Regions from separate parts of the Micromonospora sp. NPDC047730 genome, predicted to be linked through region 1. Evidence: predicted binding sites of a transcription regulator. Region 1 holds the regulator's gene; each other region holds the start of a gene.

Region 1 (6,680 bases):
GGTCGCCGGCCGCATCGTCACCGACCTGGTTCCAGGTGCCGTCGCGGGCCGTCCACTCCAGGCCGCCGAAGCGCACCCGCTTCACCCCGTGGTCGTGCGCGTGGGAGACGAGCCAGTGCGCGTACCGCCAGCCCCGACGCTCGTCGGCGGCGGGGACCGTGAGGCCGGTCAGGTCCGCCGCGGTGGTGGCGGCGGCCAGGCCCCAGTCCAGCGACAGCCCGCGGGTCAGCGCGGTCGCCGCGGCCGCCCCGCGCATCGCCGGGTCGCGGCCCACCGTGCAGGCCACCGCGCCGGTGGCGTGCCCGAGCAGGGCCCGCGTCAGCACCTCCGACTCGTCCGCCCACTTCTGGTACGCCTCTGGGAAGGCGGAGCGCTGCACCTTCTGCGCCGCGTCGGTGACCCGCATCCGCTCCCAGCCGCGCACCTTCTTCAGCGCGGCGTAGAACCGGTTCGCCGCGTAGCGGGGGTCGCGGATCTCCTCCGGGCTGCCCCAGCCCTGGCTCGGGCGCTGCTGGAACAGCCCCACGGAGTCGCGGTCGCCCCCGGCGAGGTTGCGCAGGCCGGATTCCTGGTACGCGGTGGCCAGCGCCACCACGACGGCCCGCTCGGGCATCTTCCGCTGGATGCCGATCGCCGCGATCGTCGCCGCGTTGGCCATCTGGTCGGCGTCCAGGGCCACCCGGCCGTCCGCCTGCACCGTGCACGTCCGGCTGGACAGCGGCAGGCGCAGCTGCCCACCCACCTGCCGGATGACGAGCCAGATTCCGACCACGGCGACGAGGACGAGGACGACGCCGCCCGCCACGACTGCCCGAGTTCGCACCCACACCCCCTGTTCGACAGTCCGACAAGCGTACGTCCCCCGTGGTGCCCGCCGGGGTCGTCCGACCGGTTCCGGCCGGCCCGCCGAGGTTGGCACCGGCCGGCGGCGCCCGCCCGAGAGCGCCGAACGGCCCCGGGGGGCGGGCCCGGATGTTCCCGTTTCCCGCGCGGCCTCACCTCTCCCGACGGACGCGGTCGACGGCGTCCCCTACCGCCTGTCGGTCGACGGCGTCCCCGCCTGCCTACCGGTCGACGGCGTCCCCGTCGGCGGCGGGAACCCAGCGGGCCGGTCGCTTCTCCCGGAACGCCAGCACGCCCTCGCGGCCCTCCTCCGAGAGGAAGTACCCGGTCGAGAGGGTGGACAGCCCGGCGATCTCCTCCCGCAGGTCGGTCGCGGGCGGCCGGCGCAGCAGTTGCTTCGCCCCGGCCAGCGCGCCCGGCGCACCCCGGACCAGCGAGTCGCAGTAGGTGGCGACGGCGGCGTCCAGCCCGTCGGCCGGCACGGCGGCGGTGACCAGGCCGATCTCCGCGGCGCGCCGGCCGTCGAAGGTGTCCCCGGTCAGGTAGAGCTCGGCCGCCGCGCGGGGGTGCAGCCGGGGCAGCACGGTCGCGGAGATCACCGCCGGGATCACCCCGATCCGCACCTCGGTGAAGGCGAACGTCGCCTCCTGCGCGCACACCGCCAGGTCGGCCGCCGCGATCAGGCCCAGCCCGCCGGCCCGCGCCGGGCCGGCCACCCTCGCCACCACCGGCTTCGGGCACTCCCAGACCGCCGCGAGCACGTCACCCAGCATCCCGGCCGGCACGCTCCCGCTGGCGTACGCGGCGGCGGTCTCCTTGAGATCCGCGCCCGAGCAGAAGACCGGCCCGGTGTGGTCCAGCACGACCACGCGGACGGCCTCGTCGGCGACCGCCTCGGCCAGGCCGGCCAGCAGCTGGGTCATCAGCGGTGTGGAGAGCGCGTTGCGGTTGTGCGGGCTGTCCAGGGTGAGGGTGGTCACCCCACGGGCCGTGGCGGCCCGCACGAGCACGTCGGGAGAGGTCATGCCGGGCACACTAGTGGCCATGCCCGGCGTCCTTCCAGAAGGCGAAACCGTCCCCGTCGACGGCTCGCTGCCCGCCGCCGCCACCCGCGCGGTCGGCGCGCGCGGCTTCGGCGTGTACGTGCACGTCCCGTTCTGCGCCAGCCGTTGCGGCTACTGCGACTTCAACACGTACACCGCGGCCGAGCTGGGCGGCGGGGCGAGCCGGGAGGGGTACGCCGACACCGTGCTGGCCGAGCTGGCGCTCGCCGGCCGGGTGCTGGGCGACGCCCCGCCGCCCCGGGTCGACACGGTCTTCGTCGGCGGCGGCACCCCGACCCTGCTTCCCGCCGACGACCTGGCCCGGATCCTCGACGGCATCGACCGCACCTGGGGGCTCGCGCCCGACGCCGAGGTGACCACCGAGGCCAACCCGGAGTCGGTGACCCCGGAGTCCCTGCGGGCCCTGCGGGCAGCCGGCTACACCCGGATCTCGCTGGGCATGCAGTCCGCCGCGCCGGGGGTGCTGGCGATCCTCGACCGCACGCACAGCGCCGGCCGGGCCACCGCCGCCGCCAGGGAGGCCCGCGACGCCGGGTTCGAGCACGTCAACCTCGACCTCATCTACGGCACGCCGGGGGAGAGCGAGGACGACTTCGCCGCCTCCCTCGACCAGGTCGTCGCCGCCGGGGTGGACCACGTCAGCGCGTACGCCCTGATCGTGGAGGACGGCACCCGGCTCGCCGCCCGGATGCGGCGCGGCGAGCTGGCGTACCCCTCCGACGACGTCGCCGCGGACCGCTACCTGGCCGCGGAGGCCGCCCTCGACGCGGCCGGTTTCTCCTGGTACGAGGTGTCGAACTGGGCCCGCGGCGACGCGGCCCGGTGCCGGCACAACCTGCTCTACTGGACCGGCGCCGACTGGTGGGGCCTCGGCCCGGGGGCGCACAGCCACGTCGGCGGCGTGCGCTGGTGGAACGTGAAGCATCCCACGACGTACGCGAAGCGGCTGGCCGGCGGCGAGTCGCCCGGCCTGGCCCGGGAGGTGCTCACCGCCGACGAGGCGCACATGGAGGACGTCATGCTCCGGCTGCGGCTCGCCTCCGGGCTGCCGCTGGACGCCCTCGACGACGCGGGCCGGGCCGGCGCCGAGCGGGCGCTCGCCGACGGCCTGCTGGCCGGCCCCGACCACGCGGCGGGCCGGGCCGTGCTGACCCTGCGGGGGCGGCTGCTCGCCGACGCGGTCGTCCGCGACCTGCTGCCCTGAGGTGCGGAGGCCCCGCCGTGCGGCGGCGCGGGCGGGGATGCCACGCCGTGTGGCGGCGCGGCCGGAGAGGCCCACGCCGTGTGGCGGCGCGTGGCCGGTCCGGCCGGGGGAGCGGCCGGCCCGGCTCACCTGGTGAAGCTGTAGGCCATCGGGTAGCGGTAGAGCACGCCCTCGTTGGCCTTGACCCCGGCGACGATCCCGAAGATCAGCGGCACCAGCCAGACGAGCATCGGGACGAAGAACAGGATCCCGCAGGTGATCAGGGTGAGCACCCAGCTCAGCACGCCCACGATCGCCCAGGTGATCTGGAAGTTCAGCGCCGCGACGGCGTGCGCCCGGACGGTCGGCGACTGTTGTCCCCTGGCCATCAGCGCGATGAGCGGTGCGACCCAGCCGAGCAGGCCACCGCCGACGATCACCCCGGCCGCGCCGCCGAAGTGGGCGATCAGGGCCCAGTTCTTGTCCTCGTTGTTGGCGTAGCCGCCGGTGGGCGCGCCGTAGCCGCCGCCGGTCGGATAGCCGACCCCCGGCGGGGGGTAGCCGCCCGGCGGGGGATAGCCACCGGGCGGCGGGTAGCCACCCGGCGGAGGGTAGCCGCCCGACGGCGGTTGGTCACCGGTGGGCGGCGGATAGCCACCGGGCGGGGGATAGCCGCCCGGGCCCGGTGCCCCGGACAGTGGTGCGGTGGGTTCGTCGGAGCCGGCCGGCCCGGGAACCCCCGACGGAGCGGCCGGGTCCGGCCGGTCGCCGGGGTCCCCCGCTCCGGGAGGGCGAGGTGGTTCAGTCATGGACGTCACGGTAGGGGCCGCGGGCAAGGCCGCACCAGAGCGACTCCGACCGGGATGTCCGGATGATCGGCTCTGGCGCCGCCGCCGCCACGGGCCGGGTGGCGCCGGTCGGATCGCCGTCCCAGGTTGATCATCGCGTCGGCGGGCGCGCCGACGTAGACTGGCACTCGTCCGCAGCGAGTGCCAGCAACCCGCCCGCCCCTCGGGGCGCGGGGGTCCGACGTGCGACAGGAGGTGGGGAACGATGGGTCTCGACGACCGCAAGCTCGCCGTGCTGCGCGCGATCGTCGAGGACTACGTCGCCACGCAGGAGCCCGTCGGCAGCAAGGCGCTGGTCGAGCGGCACCAGCTCGGGGTCTCCCCGGCGACCGTCCGCAACGACATGGCCGTGCTGGAGGAGGAAGGCTACATCCGCCAGCCGCACACCAGCGCCGGCCGGGTGCCCACCGACCGCGGCTACCGGCTCTTCGTGGACCGGCTGTCCAGGGTCAAGCCGCTCAGCCCGGCCGAGCGCCGCGCGATCGAGCGCTTCCTGGTCGGCGCGGTCGACCTCGACGACGTGGTGCACCGCACCGTACGGCTGCTGGCGCAGCTGACCCGGCAGGTCGCCGTGGTGCAGTACCCGAGCCTGGCCCGTTCCTCCGTCCGCCACCTGGAGCTGGTGCCGATCTCCACGACCCGGCTGATGCTGGTCATGATCGCCGACACCGGCCGGGTCGAGCAGCGGTTGGTCGAGCTGCCCGGGCCGATCCCCGCCGACGACGTCACGGACCTGCGCCGGCTGGTCAACGAGAAGCTGGTCGGCACCCGGCTGTCCGAGACCCCGCCGCTGGTGCAGGCGCTGGTCGAGGAGTCGGTGCCGCACCTGCGGCCGGCCATGACCACCCTCTCCACCGTGCTGCTGGAGACGCTGGTCGAGCGGCACGAGGAGCGGATCGCGCTGGCCGGCACGGCCAACCTCACCCGCGGCGGCCTGCTCGACTTCCAGGGCTCGCTGCGCCCCATCCTGGAGGCGCTGGAGGAGGAGGTCGTGCTGCTCAAGCTCATCGGCGAGGCGGAGCCGAGCACGACCCGGGTGCTGATCGGCGACGAGAACGAGATCGACAACCTGCGCGCCGCCTCGGTGGTCAGCACCGGCTACGGGCCGGGCGCGACGATCGTGGGCGGGCTCGGCGTGCTCGGGCCGACCCGGATGGACTACCCCGGCACCATCGCCACGGTGAGGGCCGTGGCACGCTACGTGGGCGAGCTGCTGGCCCAGAACTGACCAGTCAGGGCCGACGGCCGGCTCCGGCCGACGACCGGCGCAACGCGAGACGAACATGAGGACACGGAACGCAGTGGCCAGGGACTACTACGGCATTCTCGGGGTGAGCCGGGAAGCCTCCGACGACGAGATCAAGCGTGCCTACCGAAAGCTGGCGCGGCAGTTCCATCCGGACGTCAATCCGGACCCGGAGGCACAGGAGAAGTTCAAGGACATCAACGCCGCGTACGAGGTCCTCTCGGACGACCGGAAACGGCAGATCGTCGACCTGGGCGGCGACCCGCTCGCCCCGGGCGGCGGCGGCGCGGGCGGCCCGGGCGGTCCCGGCGGCGCCGGCCCGTTCGTCGGCTTCCAGGACATCATGGACGCGTTCTTCGGCGGCGCGGCCGGCGGGTCGCGGGGCCCGCGACCGCGGACCCGGCCGGGCGCCGACGCGATCCTGCGGCTGGAGCTGGACCTGAACGAGACCGCGTTCGGCGTCGAGGCGCCGATCACCGTCGACACCGCCGTACTCTGCACCACCTGCTCCGGCGCCGGCACCGCGGCCGGCACCCACCTGGCCACCTGCGAGGCGTGCGGCGGCCGGGGCGAGGTGCAGTCGGTGCAGCGCACCTTCCTCGGTCAGGTGGTCTCCGCCCGCCCCTGCACCGTCTGCCAGGGCTACGGCACCACCATCCCGCACCCCTGCCCGACGTGCGCCGGCGACGGCCGCGTCCGCACCCGGCGTTCGCTGACCGTCAAGATCCCCGCCGGGGTCGAGGACGGCATGCGCATCCGGCTGGCCCAGCAGGGCGAGGTCGGCCCGGGCGGCGGCACCGCCGGCGACCTCTACGTCGAGATCCACGAGCGGCCGCACGACGTCTACTCCCGCAAGGGCGACGACCTGCACTGCCGGGTCACCGTGCCGATGACCGCCGCCGCCCTCGGCACCCGGCTGACCATCAAGACGCTGGACAGCGAGGAGACGGTCGACGTCAAGGCCGGCACCCAGCCGAGCAGCACGCTGCGGCTGCGCGCCCGGGGCGTGCCGCACCTGCGCGGCACCGGCCGGGGCGACCTCTACGTCCACCTCGACGTGCGCACCCCGACGAAGCTCGACGCCGACCAGGAGCGGATGCTGCGCGACTTCGCCAAGACCCGGGGCGAGGAGGTCGCCGAGCTGACCAAGCAGGGCGGCTTCTTCTCCCGGATGCGCGACGCCTTCAACGGCCACGCCTGACCCGCACGCCCCGGGCCGCCGCGCTCCGCGGCGGCCCGGCGGCTCCGCGGCCCTCGGCGGCCCGGCGGCTCCACCGCCCTCGGCGCCCCGGCGGCCGCCGGGGCGGCTAGCCTGATCATCGTGTCCGCGCCGCTGTTTCTGGTCGAGTCGCTGCCCACCGCCGACCGGCTGACCCTCGACGGCCCCGAGGGGCACCACGCCGCCACCGTGCAGCGGCTCCGCGTCGGCGAGGAACTGCTGCTCGCCGACGGGCGGGGCGGCACCGCCGCCGCCGTGGTGACCGCCGTCGGCCGCG
Region 2 (6,680 bases), on a different contig from region 1:
TCTGGGCCCGGGCGGCCGCCGACCGGCCGGTCGTCGCGCTGGGCGCGTACCGGGGGGCGGAGCTGGTCGGGGCGCTGGTCTGCTCCCTGTCGGGGCGGGACGCCGGGCTCGGGCACGTGGACCTCGTGGTGGTGCACCCCGACCACCGGCGCCGGGGCGTGGGGCGGGCGCTGCTGTCGTCCGCCGAGCGGACCCTGGCCGGTCTCGGCGCGGCCGAGGTGCTGCTGGCGGGGAACCCGCCGTACTACGCCTGGCCCGGGATCGACGTGCGCTACACCCCGGCGGTCTGCGCCGCGCTGGCGCTCGGCTACCGGCAGGACCGGACGGCGTGGAACATGACCGCCGACCTGTCGTACGACGACTCCCCCGCGTTGCGCTCCACGGAGGCGGCGGAGGCACGGCTGGCCGGCCGGGGCGTCTCGGTCCGCCGCGCCGAGCCGGCCGACCTGCCGGCGCTGGCGGAGTTCGCCCGCGCCACGTTCGGCGGCGCCTGGGACGCGGAGCTGGCCGGCTCGGTGGGCCGGGAAGGGGCGGGCTGCCACCTGGCCGAGCGCGACGGCGAGGTGCTCGGCTTCGCGGCGTACGGGTCGTCCCGGCCGAGCTGGTTCGGGCCGATGGGCACCGCCCCGGCGGCGGAGGGCTCGGGGATCGGCGGGGTGCTGCTGCGCCGCTGTCTGCGCGACCAGCGGGCGGCGGGCGTGACGGCGGCGCAGATCGGCTGGGTGGGGCCGGTGCCGTTCTACTCGGGCAGCGCGGGCGCCCGGGTCGAGCGGGTCTTCTTCCTGTACCGCAGGACGCTCGGGGAGTGATGGAAGGGGGCGAAGGGGATATAGACGCCGATAACCCCATTCGCCCCCATCTTTGATCGACGCCCCCTACCGTTTCGGTAGAGGAGGCAGCCATGACCACGGACGACGAACGCCCCGGCCCGTTGCCGTTCGACCGGCTCGACTACGGCGACGCCGAGCAGCAGGCGGAGATGAGCGGCGCCGACGAGCCGACCGACGAGCCGGTGGCGCTGGTCGACGAGCCGGTCCAGATCCCGCAGCCGTACGGCCGGGCGCAGAAGAGACGCAACCAACGACCACTGCCGACCTGACGGCGGAAGGGGCGGACCGCTGACGCGGCCCGCCCCTTCCGGCGTACGTGGAGCTGGACTCAGAAGTCCATGTCCCCGCCGCCCGGACCAGCCGGGGCGGCCGGGGCCTTCTCCGGCTTGTCCGCCACGACGGCCTCGGTGGTGAGGAAGAGCGCCGCGATCGACGAGGCGTTCTGCAGCGCCGAACGGGTCACCTTGGCCGGGTCGATGATGCCCGCGGCCAGCAGGTCGACGTACTCGCCGTTGGCGGCGTTGAGGCCGTGACCCGGCTCGATGTTGCGGACGTGCTCGACGACCACGCCGCCCTCGAGGCCGGCGTTGACGGCGATCTGCCGCAGCGGGGCGTCCAGCGCGATCTTGACGATCTGCGCGCCGGTCGCCTCGTCGCCGGTCAGGTCCAGCTTGTCGAAGGCGGTCTTGCCGGCCTGCACCAGCGCGACGCCACCACCCGGGACGATGCCCTCCTCGACGGCGGCCTTCGCGTTGCGGACGGCGTCCTCGATGCGGTGCTTGCGCTCCTTCAGCTCGACCTCGGTGGCCGCGCCGACCTTGATCACCGCGACGCCGCCGGCCAGCTTGGCCAGCCGCTCCTGCAGCTTCTCGCGGTCGTAGTCGGAGTCGCTCTTGTCGATCTCGGCCCGGATCTGGTTGACCCGGCCCTGGATCTGCTCGGCGTCGCCGGCACCGTCGACGATGGTGGTCTCGTCCTTGGTCACCACGACCTTGCGGGCGCGGCCCAGCATGTCGAGGCCGACGGCGTCCAGCTTGAGGCCGACCTCCTCGCTGATGACCTGGCCACCGGTGAGGATGGCGATGTCGGCCAGCATGGCCTTGCGGCGGTCACCGAAGCCCGGCGCCTTGACGGCGACCGACTTGAAGGTGCCCCGGACCTTGTTGACGACCAGGGTGGCCAGGGCCTCGCCCTCGATGTCCTCGGCGATGATCAGCAGCGGCTTGCCCGACTGCATGACCTTCTCGAGGATCGGGAGCAGGTCCTTGACCGACGAGATCTTGCTGTTGACGATCAGGAGGTAGGGGTCGTCGAAGACGGCCTCCATGCGCTCCGGGTCGGTCATGAAGTAGGCCGAGATGTAGCCCTTGTCGAAGCGCATACCCTCGGTGAGCTCCAGCTCCAGGCCGAAGGTGTTGCTCTCCTCGACGGTGATGACGCCTTCCTTGCCGACCTTGTCCATCGCCTCGGCGATGATCTCGCCGACGGTGCTGTCACCGGCGGAGATGGAGGCGGTGGAGGCGATCTGCTCCTTGGTCTCGACGTCCTTGGCGAGCTTGGACAGCTCCTCCGAGACGCTGGCCACGGCGGCCTCGATGCCCCGCTTCAGGGCCATCGGGTTGGCACCGGCTGCCACGTTGCGCAGACCCTCGCGGACGAGGGCCTGGGCCAGGACGGTCGCCGTCGTCGTGCCGTCACCGGCAACGTCGTCGGTCTTCTTGGCGACCTCCTTGACCAGCTCGGCGCCGATCTTCTCGTAGGGGTCCTCGAGCTCGATCTCCTTGGCGATGCTCACACCATCGTTGGTGATGGTGGGGGCACCCCACTTCTTCTCGAGCACGACGTTGCGGCCCTTGGGGCCGAGGGTCACCTTCACGGCGTCGGCGAGCTGGTTCATGCCCCGCTCGAGGCCCCGGCGCGCCTCTTCGTCGAACGCGATCATCTTGGCCATACGGCGTTGTCCTCCTGGACACTCACGGGCCACCCGGAGGTTGTGTCCCGGATGGGCCGCCTGGTGTACGCACCTTGGGGACGTCGCCACCTGGCGACGACGACGTCTCCTCGGCCGGGCCGGATAGCCCGCGACGACCGGCCATGTGCCGCACCGACGTGTGGACGCCCGTGCGGCCGTGGCCCTACCGCCCCGACCATTGGCACTCACGGTATGCGAGTGCCAATGACTTGTTTAGCACTCTCCCCTGCCGAGTGCAAGCACGACCGCCCCGCTCAGCCGAGTTCACCGGCTAGCCGCGCGCTGTCCACCGGCCCCTCGTGGGCGCGCTGCTCGGCGTACGTGACGACCAGGCCGACCAGCTGGGCGAGGTGGGTGGGCAGGCCCAGCACCCCGCCGAGCACCGCCACCGCGATCGCGCCCACCGCCGTGCCCGGCGACTCCAGCGGGGTGACGCCGAACGGCAGCGAGCCGATGCCCTCCACCAGGCCGGCCGCCCCGCCCCCGACGATCACCGCCGCCGCGACGAGCGCCACCCGGCCGAGCAGCAGGCCCAGCCGGTCGTGGAACATCCGGTACGAGCGGCCGATCGGGTGCTGCCGTTCAAAGAGGTAGACCGGGCCGGCCATGCTCAGCGCGAAGGCGAAGTAGATGCCGGGGATGACGCAGAAGCACACCCCGAGCCCGATGATCACGCTCATCAGCAGGGTCCAGCCCCAGAGGCCCGGCGCCCGGCGCAGGCCGTAGCCCAGCGCGGCGCCGACGGTCACCGGCTGGCCGGCCGCCTGCCGGGCGACCACCCAGGTGCCGGCGGCCCAGCCGAGGCTCTGCACCAGGCCGAAGACCAGTGCGCCGCCGATCAGCACGGCCATCATGGTGCCCAGGTCGGCCAGGAAGGTGTCGGGCAGCGCGGCCGGGTCGTCGGCCATCGACTCGTCCCACTTGGCCGACGGGTCGACCACCAGCGCGAGCACCGACAGCACCACGGCCGGCAGCACCTGGGTGAGCAGCAGGATCGGCAGCAGCGTCCGCCAGCCCCGGCGCACCGCGCCGACGCACCGGTCGAACCAGCCACTCACGCTGCCGCCGGGCGGCGTGACCAGCGGGTCGGCCGGGTCGAGGCCGTGGCCGGGCGGGTACCACCCGTGGACCGGCTGCCCCGGGTACGCGACCGGCGCGCCCGGATACACGACCGGCGCGCCCGGATACCACGGCTGCCCGCCGTACGGGCCGGAGCCGGCCGGGAACCCGCCGGTGGGCGGGAAGACCCACCCCTGCGGCTGCGGCGCGCTCGCATCGCCGGCCGTGGCGGGGTCGGGATCCCCCGACGGCGGCGTGCCCTGGGGTGGCTGGTCGGACATGAACCCTCCTCAGCGACGGCTGAACCGGCTCACGATCTTCCCTGCCTGGCACCCCGTACCGCAGCCCGGGGTGCCACGACCACGGGCCACGACCACGGGCCACGACCACGAACCACGACCCGTCCCGGCCACGGTTCGCGTCCAACGATGCCGCAGGTCACACCCCGAAACCGGACCCCGCCGGTGCCGCTGCCCGGCCCCTGTCGAGCTGCCCTCACAGATGGGGCACACCACGCCTCGCAGGCGGCCGAGCCGGATGCGAGGCATGGTCATACCGAGACGGGTGGTCCTACAGACGGGGCAGCTCGACAGCGCCCACCACACGCCACCATTTCGCCCGCCGAACCCATGTGTCGAAGCGGGTCACCCGACCGGCTCACCCGCCGGAGCGGATCGACGGATGTCGTTGGCACCGCCGCGCGGGGCGGTCGGCGGCGGAAAGGGCCCGGCCTGCGGCGGAAGGGCCCAGGTCTATGGCGGACGGGCCCGGTCTGCGGCGGACGGGGGTCAGGCGATGACGCGTACGCGCTCGGCCTGGGGGCCCTTCTGGCCCTGGGCGATCTCGAACTCCACCCGCTGGCCGTCGTCCAGCGCCTTGTAGCCGTCCATCTCGATCGCGGAGAAGTGGACGAAGACGTCCTGCCCGCCGTCGACGGCGATGAAGCCGTAGCCCTTTTCGGCGTTGAACCACTTAACGGTGCCCTGTGCCACGGTCCACTTCCTCACTCTGCACGGCGTCTCACAACCCCGGAGGCCGGCGGACCGGCACCGGAGGACCACCGAACCGGCGGTCGGGGAGGCCGCTGCATTCGGTGACCGAAATCGCACGCTACACGAGGCGTGACGACGGCGCACGACCCCAAATCGGGCATATTCCGATCGAGGGGCATCGTCATCCGTCGCTGTGGTAGGCATTCGGCATGACGAGGACGCCGGACGGGCCGGAGCGGGGGTCGGCGGTCACCCGGCACGCGGAGATCCGGCGGGTCCGGCCCCGGGACGCCGCCCGGATGCGGGCGCTGCGGCTGGAGATGCTCGCCGACGCGCCGCTGGCCTTCCTGGAGACCCTCGCCACCGCGGCGGCCCGGCCGCACGCCGACTACGCGGCCCGGATCGCGCACGTGTCGGCCGGCACGGACACCGCGCAGTTCGTCGCGGACCCGGGCGGCCGGCTGGTCGGGCACGCCGGGGGCACGGTGACCCCGGAGGAGCCCGGGCTGACCGTCGTCTACGCCGTCTACGTCACCCCGTCCTGGCGCGGCACCGGCCTGCTCGGCGAGCTGGTCGAGGCGGTGGCCGCCTGGTCCCGGAAGTGCGGCCGGCCCGAGCTGATGCTGGAGGTGGTGGTCGGCAACGACCGGGCCTACCGCGCCTACCGGCGGCTGGGCTTCGTCGACACCGGCGTACGCGTGCCGCACCCCACCGTGCCGGCGCTCACCGAACTCCAGATGCGCCGCTCCGCCTGACACGGGAGGGTTTCCGGGGCAGCCCACCCCGGAAACCCGACCGCGACTCAGGCGTGCCGACGGGACTGCACGATGCGGAACCGGTTGGCCACGTAGGCGCCGTCGGTGAGCGCGGAGTTGGCCGCCGCGTTCGCGCCGCTGCCGTGGAAGTCGGAGAAGGCCGCCGACTGGTTCACGAAGACCCCGCCGGTCAGGTTGCAGGACAGGTGCACCCCGACCTCGATCGCCGCCGCCTCGGCCGCGTCGAGGACCGCCTCGTCGGTGGAGTAGACCGCCGCGGTGAGCGCGCCCTTCTCGCCGACCGTCGACCGCAGGATCTCCAGACTGTGCGCCGTCGAGTCGGTCGCGATGGCGAACGAGATCGGCCCGAACCACTCCTTCGAGTAGGTCGCCGTGTCGCCGGCCGCCAGCTTGACCAGCGTCGGGGTGCGGACCACCGCGCCGGGGAAGGCCGGGTGCTCGACCGTACGCGACTCCAGCACCGTCTCGCCGACCTTGGTGACCTCGTCGAGGCGCTCCAGCACCCCGTCGTTGACGATCGCGCCGGTGAACTCCACCCCGCGCGCCGGGTCGGCGGTGAGCTTGCCGATCGCGGCGGCGATCCCGCCGGCCACCTCGTCGAAGCTCTTGTGTCCCTGGTCGGTGGCGATTCCCTCGGCGGGGATGAGGATGTTCTGCGAGGTGGTGCACATCTGGCCGCTGTAGAGGGTCAGCGTGAAGCCGAGGTTGCGGCACATCCCGGCGAAGTCGTCGGTGGAGTCGACCACCACCGTGTTCAGGCCGGCCTTCTCGGTGTAGACCGCCGCCTGCCGGGCGTTGGCCTCCAGCCAGTCGCCGTACTCGGTGGAACCCGTGAAGTCGACGATCTTCACGGCCGGGTGCAGGGCCAGCGTGGAGGCGAGCTTCTCGCCGGGGGCCTCGGGGGCGAGCAGCACCAGGTTCGGGTCGAAGCCGGCCTCGGCGAGCACCTCCCGGGCGTACCTGACGGTGATGGCCAGCGGCAGCACCGCGCGCGGGTGCGGCTTGACCACCACCGGGTTGCCGGTGACCAGCGAGGCGAACAGCCCCGGGT
Region 3 (6,680 bases), on a different contig from region 1:
TCATGTTGTGCGAGATGAGCACCACGGCCAGGCCGTTGTCGGCGAGCCGGCGGACCAGTTCGAGCACCTGGGCGGTCTGCGCGACGCCGAGCGCGGCGGTCGGCTCGTCGAGGATGACGAGCCTGCTGTTCCAGAGCACGGCCTTGGCGATCGCGACGGTCTGGCGCTGGCCTCCCGAGAGGCTGGAGACGTGCTGCCGCAGCGACTTGACGGTCCGTACGCTCAGCCCGGCGAGGGTGTCGGCGGCCATCTGCTCCATGGTCGGCTCGTCGAGCACGATGCCGTTGCGCTTCTCCCGGCCGAGGAACATGTTCTGCACGATGTCGAGGTTGTCGCAGAGCGCGAGGTCCTGGTAGACGACCTCGATGCCGAGCGCGGCGGCGTCGCGGGGGCTGTTGATGGTCACCGGCCGGCCGTCGAAGAGGAACTGGCCGGCGTCGGTGGGATGGATGCCGCTGATGCACTTGACGAGGGTCGACTTGCCGGCGCCGTTGTCGCCGACCAGCGCGGTCACCTCGCCGGGGTGGGCGGCGAAGGCGACGTCGCGCAGGACCTGGACGGGACCGAATCTCTTGTCGATCCCGCGTAGTTCCAGCAGGGGGGGTGCGGACACGGGGGTCTCCTTCAGACGGAGGGGAGGTCTCGGGTCCCGTCGGCGCGAGCCGCCGCCCGGCACAGGGGCCGTGCCGGGCGGCGTGCGCGTGGATCGGGTACGGGTCAGCTGATGCCGGCGTCGGCGCAGAGCTTGGCGTACGTCCCGGCGCAGACCTCGTCCTTGGTGACGTAGCCGTCGGCGATGACGTCCTTGACGTTCTCCTTGTAGATCGCCTTCGGGGTCAGCAGCACCGCCGGGACGTCCCGGCCGCCCTCCGGGTCCTTGACCGTCTGCGGGGTGTCCTTCTTCACACCCTTGGCCACCGCGATGGCCAGCTCCGCGGCGGCGTCGGCCTCCTGCTTGACCGCCTTGTACACGGTCATGCACTGGTCGCCGGCGAGGATGTGTTGCAGGCCCTGCGGGGTGGCGTCCTGGCCGGTCACCGGGACCTTGCCGTTGAGCTTGTTCTTCTTCAGCACCGAGATGGCCGCGTTGCCGAGGCCGTCGTTGGCCGCGAGCACGCCGTCGATCTTGCCGCGGGTCTGGGTGAGCATCTGCTCGAAGATGGTGGCGGCCTGGGCGTTGTCCCACTCCGGGACGTTCTGGTCCGGGCCCTTGGTGTATTCCTTCGAGTCGAACTTCGGCTTGAGCACCGAGTCGTACCCGTTCTTGAACAGGGTCGCGTTGTTGTCGGTCGGGGAGCCGTTGAGGTAGGCCACGACCGGGTTCTTGGCGCCCTTGTCGGTGAGGCACTTGCTGAGGCCCTCGCCCTGGAGCTTGCCGACGGCCTCGTTGTCGAAGCTGACGTAGTAGGTGGCCGAGCCGCCCAGGGTGAGCCGGTCGTAGTCGATCGTCGCCACGCCCTGGGACTTGGCCTTGTCGAGCACGGCCTTGCCGGTGCCGGAGTCCAGGTTGACGATCATCAGGGCGGTCACGCCGTTGGTGATCATCTGGTCGGCGATGGTCTGGAACGCGTTCTTGTCGCCCTGGGCGTTCTGGATGTCGTACTCGACGCCGGCGGCCTTGAACGCCTCCTCCAGGAACTTGCGGTCCGCGCCCTCCCACCGGGCGGAGGACTTGCTGTCCGGCAGGATCACGCCGATCTTCGGGGCCTTGTCGCTGCCGCCAGCCTGGTCACCGCTGCCGGAGTCGTCGCCGCAGGCGGTCATGCCGCCGGTGGCGAGCAGGCCCACGGCGGCGAGGGTGAGGAAGCCCTTGCGCATGTGCAGGGTCCTTTCGGGGGTGGGGGATGATGCTGGTTTGTTGTGTCCGGCAACGTATTCCGCGTCACACTGTGGGCACAAGAGTGCCGAGGTGGCGAGTTTGTTGTTGGCAGTAACAATTCAGCAACGTCCCTGTCACCCGGCCGTCGCCCCACGCGGGAGCGCTCTCCCGCCGGCTCGGGGAGCGGCGCAGCTCAGCGGGCGGACAGCGGGGCCGTGGCCGCCCCGGTGAGGGCGACCAGATCCTGCGGGGCGAGTTGGAGCTGGAGGCCGCGCCGGCCCGCCGAGACGTAGACGGTGGGGTGGTCGAGCGCCGACGAGTCGAGCACCGTGGGCAGCCGCCGGCGCTGGCCGAGCGGGCTGATCCCGCCGCGCACGTAGCCGGTGACCCGTTCGGCCACCGCCCGGTCGGCCATGGCGGCCCGCTTGCCGCCGACCGCCGCGGCGAGCGCCTTGAGGTCCAGCTCGCCGGTGACCGGCACGACCGCCACGGTCAGCGCGCCGTCGACCTCGGCGACCAGCGACTTGAACACCCGCTCCGGGGGCACCCCCAGCGCCGCCGCGACCAGCGCGCCGTAGTTCGGCGCGTCGGGGGAGACGTCGTACGGATGCGTGCTGTGGGCGATCTTCCGCTTCGTCAGCAGCGCGGTCGCCGGAGTGCCCTGTCCCGCCATGACCGTCAAGCTAACCCGGGCCCGGGTGGCCCGCGAGCCGATAAGGCCGGCTACCCGACCGGCCGGCAGACCAGCGCCGTCGGCGCCCCGGCGACCCGGGTCAGCACCAGGCTGGCCGCCTCGTCGCCGGCCAGCCGCAGGTCCCGCCGCAGCTTCTCCGGCTCCAGCGCGGAGCCGCGCTTGAGGATCTCCACCCGCCCGACCCGGCGGTCCCGCAGCAGCGCCCGCAGCCGCTTGAGCGAGAACGGCAGCACGTCGGTGACCTCCAGGCAGCGGGCGAACGGGGTCGCCGCCGGGGCGTCCGCGTAGAGGTAGGCGATGCTCGGGTCGGCCAGCGTCGCGTCGAGGGCACCCGCCAGCTCCGCGACCAGGTGCGCGCGGACCACCGCCGGGTCCGGGTCGTACAGGAAGCGGCGGACCGGCCCGACCGGCGCCTCGGCGTCGCCGGAGCCGGTCACCTGATAGCAGGGGACCCTTCCTCTACCGGAGGCGTTAACAGGGGGCCCTTCCTTACCGCGCAGCAGGGTGGCCCGGCGGGGGACCTCGGCGAGCCGGCCGCACCACAGCGCCGCCTCGACCAGGTCGCCGTCCGCGCTCACCCACTCCGCCTCGGCGCCCGCGGGGATCAGCGCGTGGTCGATCCCGGGCGCCACCTTCACCACCGTGTACGGCACCCGCGCGGCCAGGCCGATGACGAAGTCCCAGGGCGGGGAGTAGGCGTTCGGGTCGAAGACCCGCCGCCCAGTGCCCGCCTTCCGCCGCGCCGGGTCGCAGAACACCCCGTCGACCCGGCTGACGTCGAACGCCGTGGCGTCGCCGCACTCCACCGTGAACAGTTCGGCCAGCCCGGCCGCCTCCGCGTTGGCGGCGGCCATCGCGGCGGTCACCGGGTCGGCCTCCACCCCGTACACCCGGATGCCGGCCCGGGCGGCGGCGAGCGCGTCCGCGCCGAGGCCGCACCCGAGGTCGGCCAGGGTACGCACGCCGGCGGCGCGCAGCCGGCGTGCGCGCCGCGCCGCGACGGTGCCGCGGGTGGCCTGCTCCAGCCCGGCCCGGGTCAGGAACATCCCCGCCGCCGCCGGCCCGAACTTGCCGACCGCCCGGCGGCGCAGCTCGGCCTGGGTGAGTGCGGCCGCCGCCAGCGCGGGCGGCATTCCGGCCGAGCGGAGCGCGGCCGCCGCGGCCAGCGGGTCGCCGCCGGCCACCCGCGCGGCCGCGTCGAGCGCGACCGACCCCTCGGGCGTACGCAGGGCGGCGAACTGGTCGAGGTCCACGCGGTCATTCTGGCCGCCCGGCCCGACGCGCCGGCCGGCGGGTTGGCACTCTCCTTGACGGAGTGCTAGCCGAGGAATAACCTGCGATTAGCACTCTCACCCCGAGGGTGCCAGCTTCCGGGCTGTCAGGCCCGGGCGCTGAACGCCAGGCGGACCGGCACCCGCGACGACGGCCCCGCCCGGTGGCATGTGGCAGATTGACGCCGGTCGGCATGCCGACCGGTAACGAAACCAGTACCCCAGGAGGGTATGCCCGTGACTACCGCGACCAAGGTTGCGATCAAGCCGCTCGAGGACCGGATCGTGGTCCAGGCGAACGAGGCTGAGACCACCACGGCGTCGGGCATCGTGATCCCCGACACCGCCAAGGAGAAGCCGCAGGAGGGCACCGTCCTCGCTGTCGGCCCGGGCCGGATCGACGACAAGGGTAACCGCGTGCCGGTCGACGTCAAGGTCGGCGACACCGTCCTCTACTCGAAGTACGGCGGCACCGAGGTCAAGTACGCCGGCGAGGAGTACCTGGTGCTCTCCGCCCGCGACGTCCTCGCGGTCATCGAGAAGTAAGCAACCGATCAGTGTCGTTGCCCCGGTCCGGCTCGCCGGGCCGGGGCAACGTCGCTTCGAAGGGACATTCATGGCGAAGATCCTGAGCTTCTCGGACGACGCCCGGCACCTGCTCGAGCATGGTGTCAACGCCCTCGCGGACGCGGTCAAGGTGACCCTCGGCCCGCGCGGGCGCAACGTCGTCCTGGACAAGAAATTCGGTGCGCCCACGATCACCAACGACGGCGTGACCATCGCCAAGGAGATCGAGCTCACCAACCCGTACGAGAACCTCGGCGCGCAGCTGGTCAAGGAGGTGGCGACCAAGACCAACGACGTCGCCGGCGACGGGACCACCACCGCCACCGTGCTGGCCCAGGCGATGGTCCGCGAGGGCCTGCGCAACGTGGCCGCCGGCGCCAACCCGACCGGCCTCAAGCGGGGCATCGACGCGGCGGCCGCCAAGGTCTCCGAGGCGCTGCTCGGCCGCGCGGTCGAGGTCGCCGACAAGAAGTCGATCGCGCACGTCGCGACCATCTCCGCGCAGGACGCCACCATCGGCGAGCTGATCGCCGAGGCGATGGAGAGGGTCGGCCGCGACGGTGTCATCACCGTCGAGGAGGGCTCCGCGCTCACCACCGAGCTGGACGTCACCGAGGGCCTCCAGTTCGACAAGGGCTTCATCTCGCCGAACTTCGTCACCGACGTGGAGGGGCAGGAGTCGGTCCTGGAGGACCCGTACATCCTGATCACCACCCAGAAGATCTCGGCGATCGAGGAGCTGCTGCCGCTGCTGGAGAAGGTCCTCCAGAACAGCAAGCCGCTGCTGATCATCGCCGAGGACGTCGAGGGCCAGGCGCTGTCCACCCTGGTGGTCAACTCGATCCGCAAGACCCTCAAGGTCTGCGCGGTCAAGGCCCCGGGCTTCGGCGACCGCCGCAAGGCGATGCTCCAGGACATGGCGATCCTCACCGGCGCCGAGCTGGTCGCCCCGGAGCTGGGCTACAAGCTCGACCAGGTGGGCCTGGAGGTGCTCGGCAGCGCCCGCCGCGTGGTGGTCGACAAGGAGAACACCACGATCGTCGACGGCGGCGGCCAGGCGGGCGAGGTCGCGGACCGGGTGGCCCAGATCCGCAAGGAGATCGAGGCCTCCGACTCCGACTGGGACCGGGAGAAGCTCGCCGAGCGGCTGGCCAAGCTGTCCGGCGGCATCGCGGTCATCAAGGTCGGTGCCGCGACCGAGGTCGAGATGAAGGAGCGCAAGCACCGCATCGAGGACGCGATCGCCGCGACCAAGGCCGCGGTCGAGGAGGGCACCGTCCCGGGCGGCGGCGCCGCCCTGGCGCAGATCCTGCCGGCGCTGGACGACGACCTCGGCTTCACCGGTGACGAGAAGGTCGGCGTCTCGATCGTGCGCAAGGCGCTGGTCGAGCCGCTGCGCTGGATCGCCCAGAACGCCGGCCACGACGGCTACGTCGTGGTGCAGAAGGTCGTCGGCAAGGAGTGGGGCCACGGCCTCGACGCCGCCAGCGGCGAGTACGTCGACCTGGCGAAGTCCGGCATCCTCGACCCGGTGAAGGTGACCCGCAACGCGGTCAGCAACGCCGCGTCGATCGCCGGCCTGCTGCTCACCACGGAGAGCCTCGTGGTGGAGAAGCCGGAGAAGGCCGAGCCGGCCGCCGCCGGTGGCCACGGCCACGGCCACGGTCACGGCCACCAGCACGGCCCGGGCTTCTGACCCTCGCCGTACGCCTAGTCGGGGCGCACCGTCCGCGTGACGGTGCGCCCCGACGCCTTTCGGGGGCGGCGCGCCGTCGTGGACCGGGGACGGCGCGACGCCGCGCCCCGGGCGGGGGCGCGGCGTCGGTGTGGTCCTCGGGTGGCCGGGCTCAGGCGATCTTGCGCTGGGCCGGGACGGTCGACTTGTGCGGCCGGCCCAGGCGAGCCTCCAGGCGGGCGATGTCGACCCGGGTCTGCCGGCGGTCGGCCAGGTCCTCCCAGCCGACGGCGAGCAGCCGCAGCCGCTCCGACTCGCTGAAGCCGCCCCACACGCCGTACGGCTCCCGGACGGCGAGGGCGTGCGCGGCGCACTCGGCCCGGACGGGGCAGGTGCGGCAGACGGCCTTGGCGCCGGACTCGCGGCGCAGGCGCGACGAGCCGCGCTCGCCGTCGGGGTGGAAGAACTGTGCGCTGTCCCGGCCCCGGCAGGCACCGAGCCGCTGCCAGTCCCAGAGATCGACGATGGGTCCGGGCAGTCTACGTACGTTCGACATCAGCACCCCTCCTCCCGCGCGGCACCGCGGAGATCCATGTGAACCGGCGTCCGGGCGGCGGTCCGCGCAGGCGCGCCGTTTCCGGCCTGGATGCTCCC

Evidence for each region. Region 1 encodes HrcA, which represses chaperone genes, less so after heat shock. Its sites were predicted from a motif close to GGTTNGCACNCTCNNNNNGAGNGTGCNAACC; they were not measured.
Region 2: a site for HrcA is predicted at 2,979-3,009, ahead of groL (chaperonin GroEL). Genes of this name have one in related genera too.
Region 3: a site for HrcA is predicted at 3,852-3,882, ahead of groES (co-chaperone GroES). Genes of this name have one in related genera too.

Annotation. Positions count from the first base shown of each region.
Region 1 is NZ_JBIDCU010000021.1:56,526-63,205, forward strand. Features, by position in the region: gene ACGF5G_RS31050 (hypothetical protein) at 1-829, opposite strand, end outside; gene ACGF5G_RS31055 (enoyl-CoA hydratase family protein) at 1,065-1,868, opposite strand; gene hemW (radical SAM family heme chaperone HemW) at 1,888-3,111, shown strand; gene ACGF5G_RS31065 (DUF4870 domain-containing protein) at 3,237-3,899, opposite strand; gene hrcA (heat-inducible transcriptional repressor HrcA) at 4,144-5,166, shown strand; gene dnaJ (molecular chaperone DnaJ) at 5,240-6,385, shown strand; gene ACGF5G_RS31080 (16S rRNA (uracil(1498)-N(3))-methyltransferase) at 6,506-6,680, shown strand, end outside.
Region 2 is NZ_JBIDCU010000008.1:93,575-100,254, reverse strand. Features, by position in the region: gene ACGF5G_RS19710 (GNAT family N-acetyltransferase) at 1-809, shown strand, start outside; gene ACGF5G_RS19705 (hypothetical protein) at 902-1,099, shown strand; gene groL (chaperonin GroEL) at 1,159-2,781, opposite strand; gene ACGF5G_RS19695 (hypothetical protein) at 3,057-4,142, opposite strand; gene ACGF5G_RS19690 (cold-shock protein) at 4,650-4,853, opposite strand; gene ACGF5G_RS19685 (GNAT family N-acetyltransferase) at 5,063-5,608, shown strand; gene paaN (phenylacetic acid degradation protein PaaN) at 5,656-6,680, opposite strand, start outside.
Region 3 is NZ_JBIDCU010000003.1:508,447-515,126, reverse strand. Features, by position in the region: gene ACGF5G_RS11680 (ATP-binding cassette domain-containing protein) at 1-613, opposite strand, end outside; gene ACGF5G_RS11675 (sugar ABC transporter substrate-binding protein) at 718-1,818, opposite strand; gene ybaK (Cys-tRNA(Pro) deacylase) at 2,013-2,492, opposite strand; gene ACGF5G_RS11665 (methyltransferase domain-containing protein) at 2,543-3,766, opposite strand; gene groES (co-chaperone GroES) at 4,016-4,330, shown strand; gene groL (chaperonin GroEL) at 4,401-6,047, shown strand; gene ACGF5G_RS11650 (WhiB family transcriptional regulator) at 6,199-6,582, opposite strand.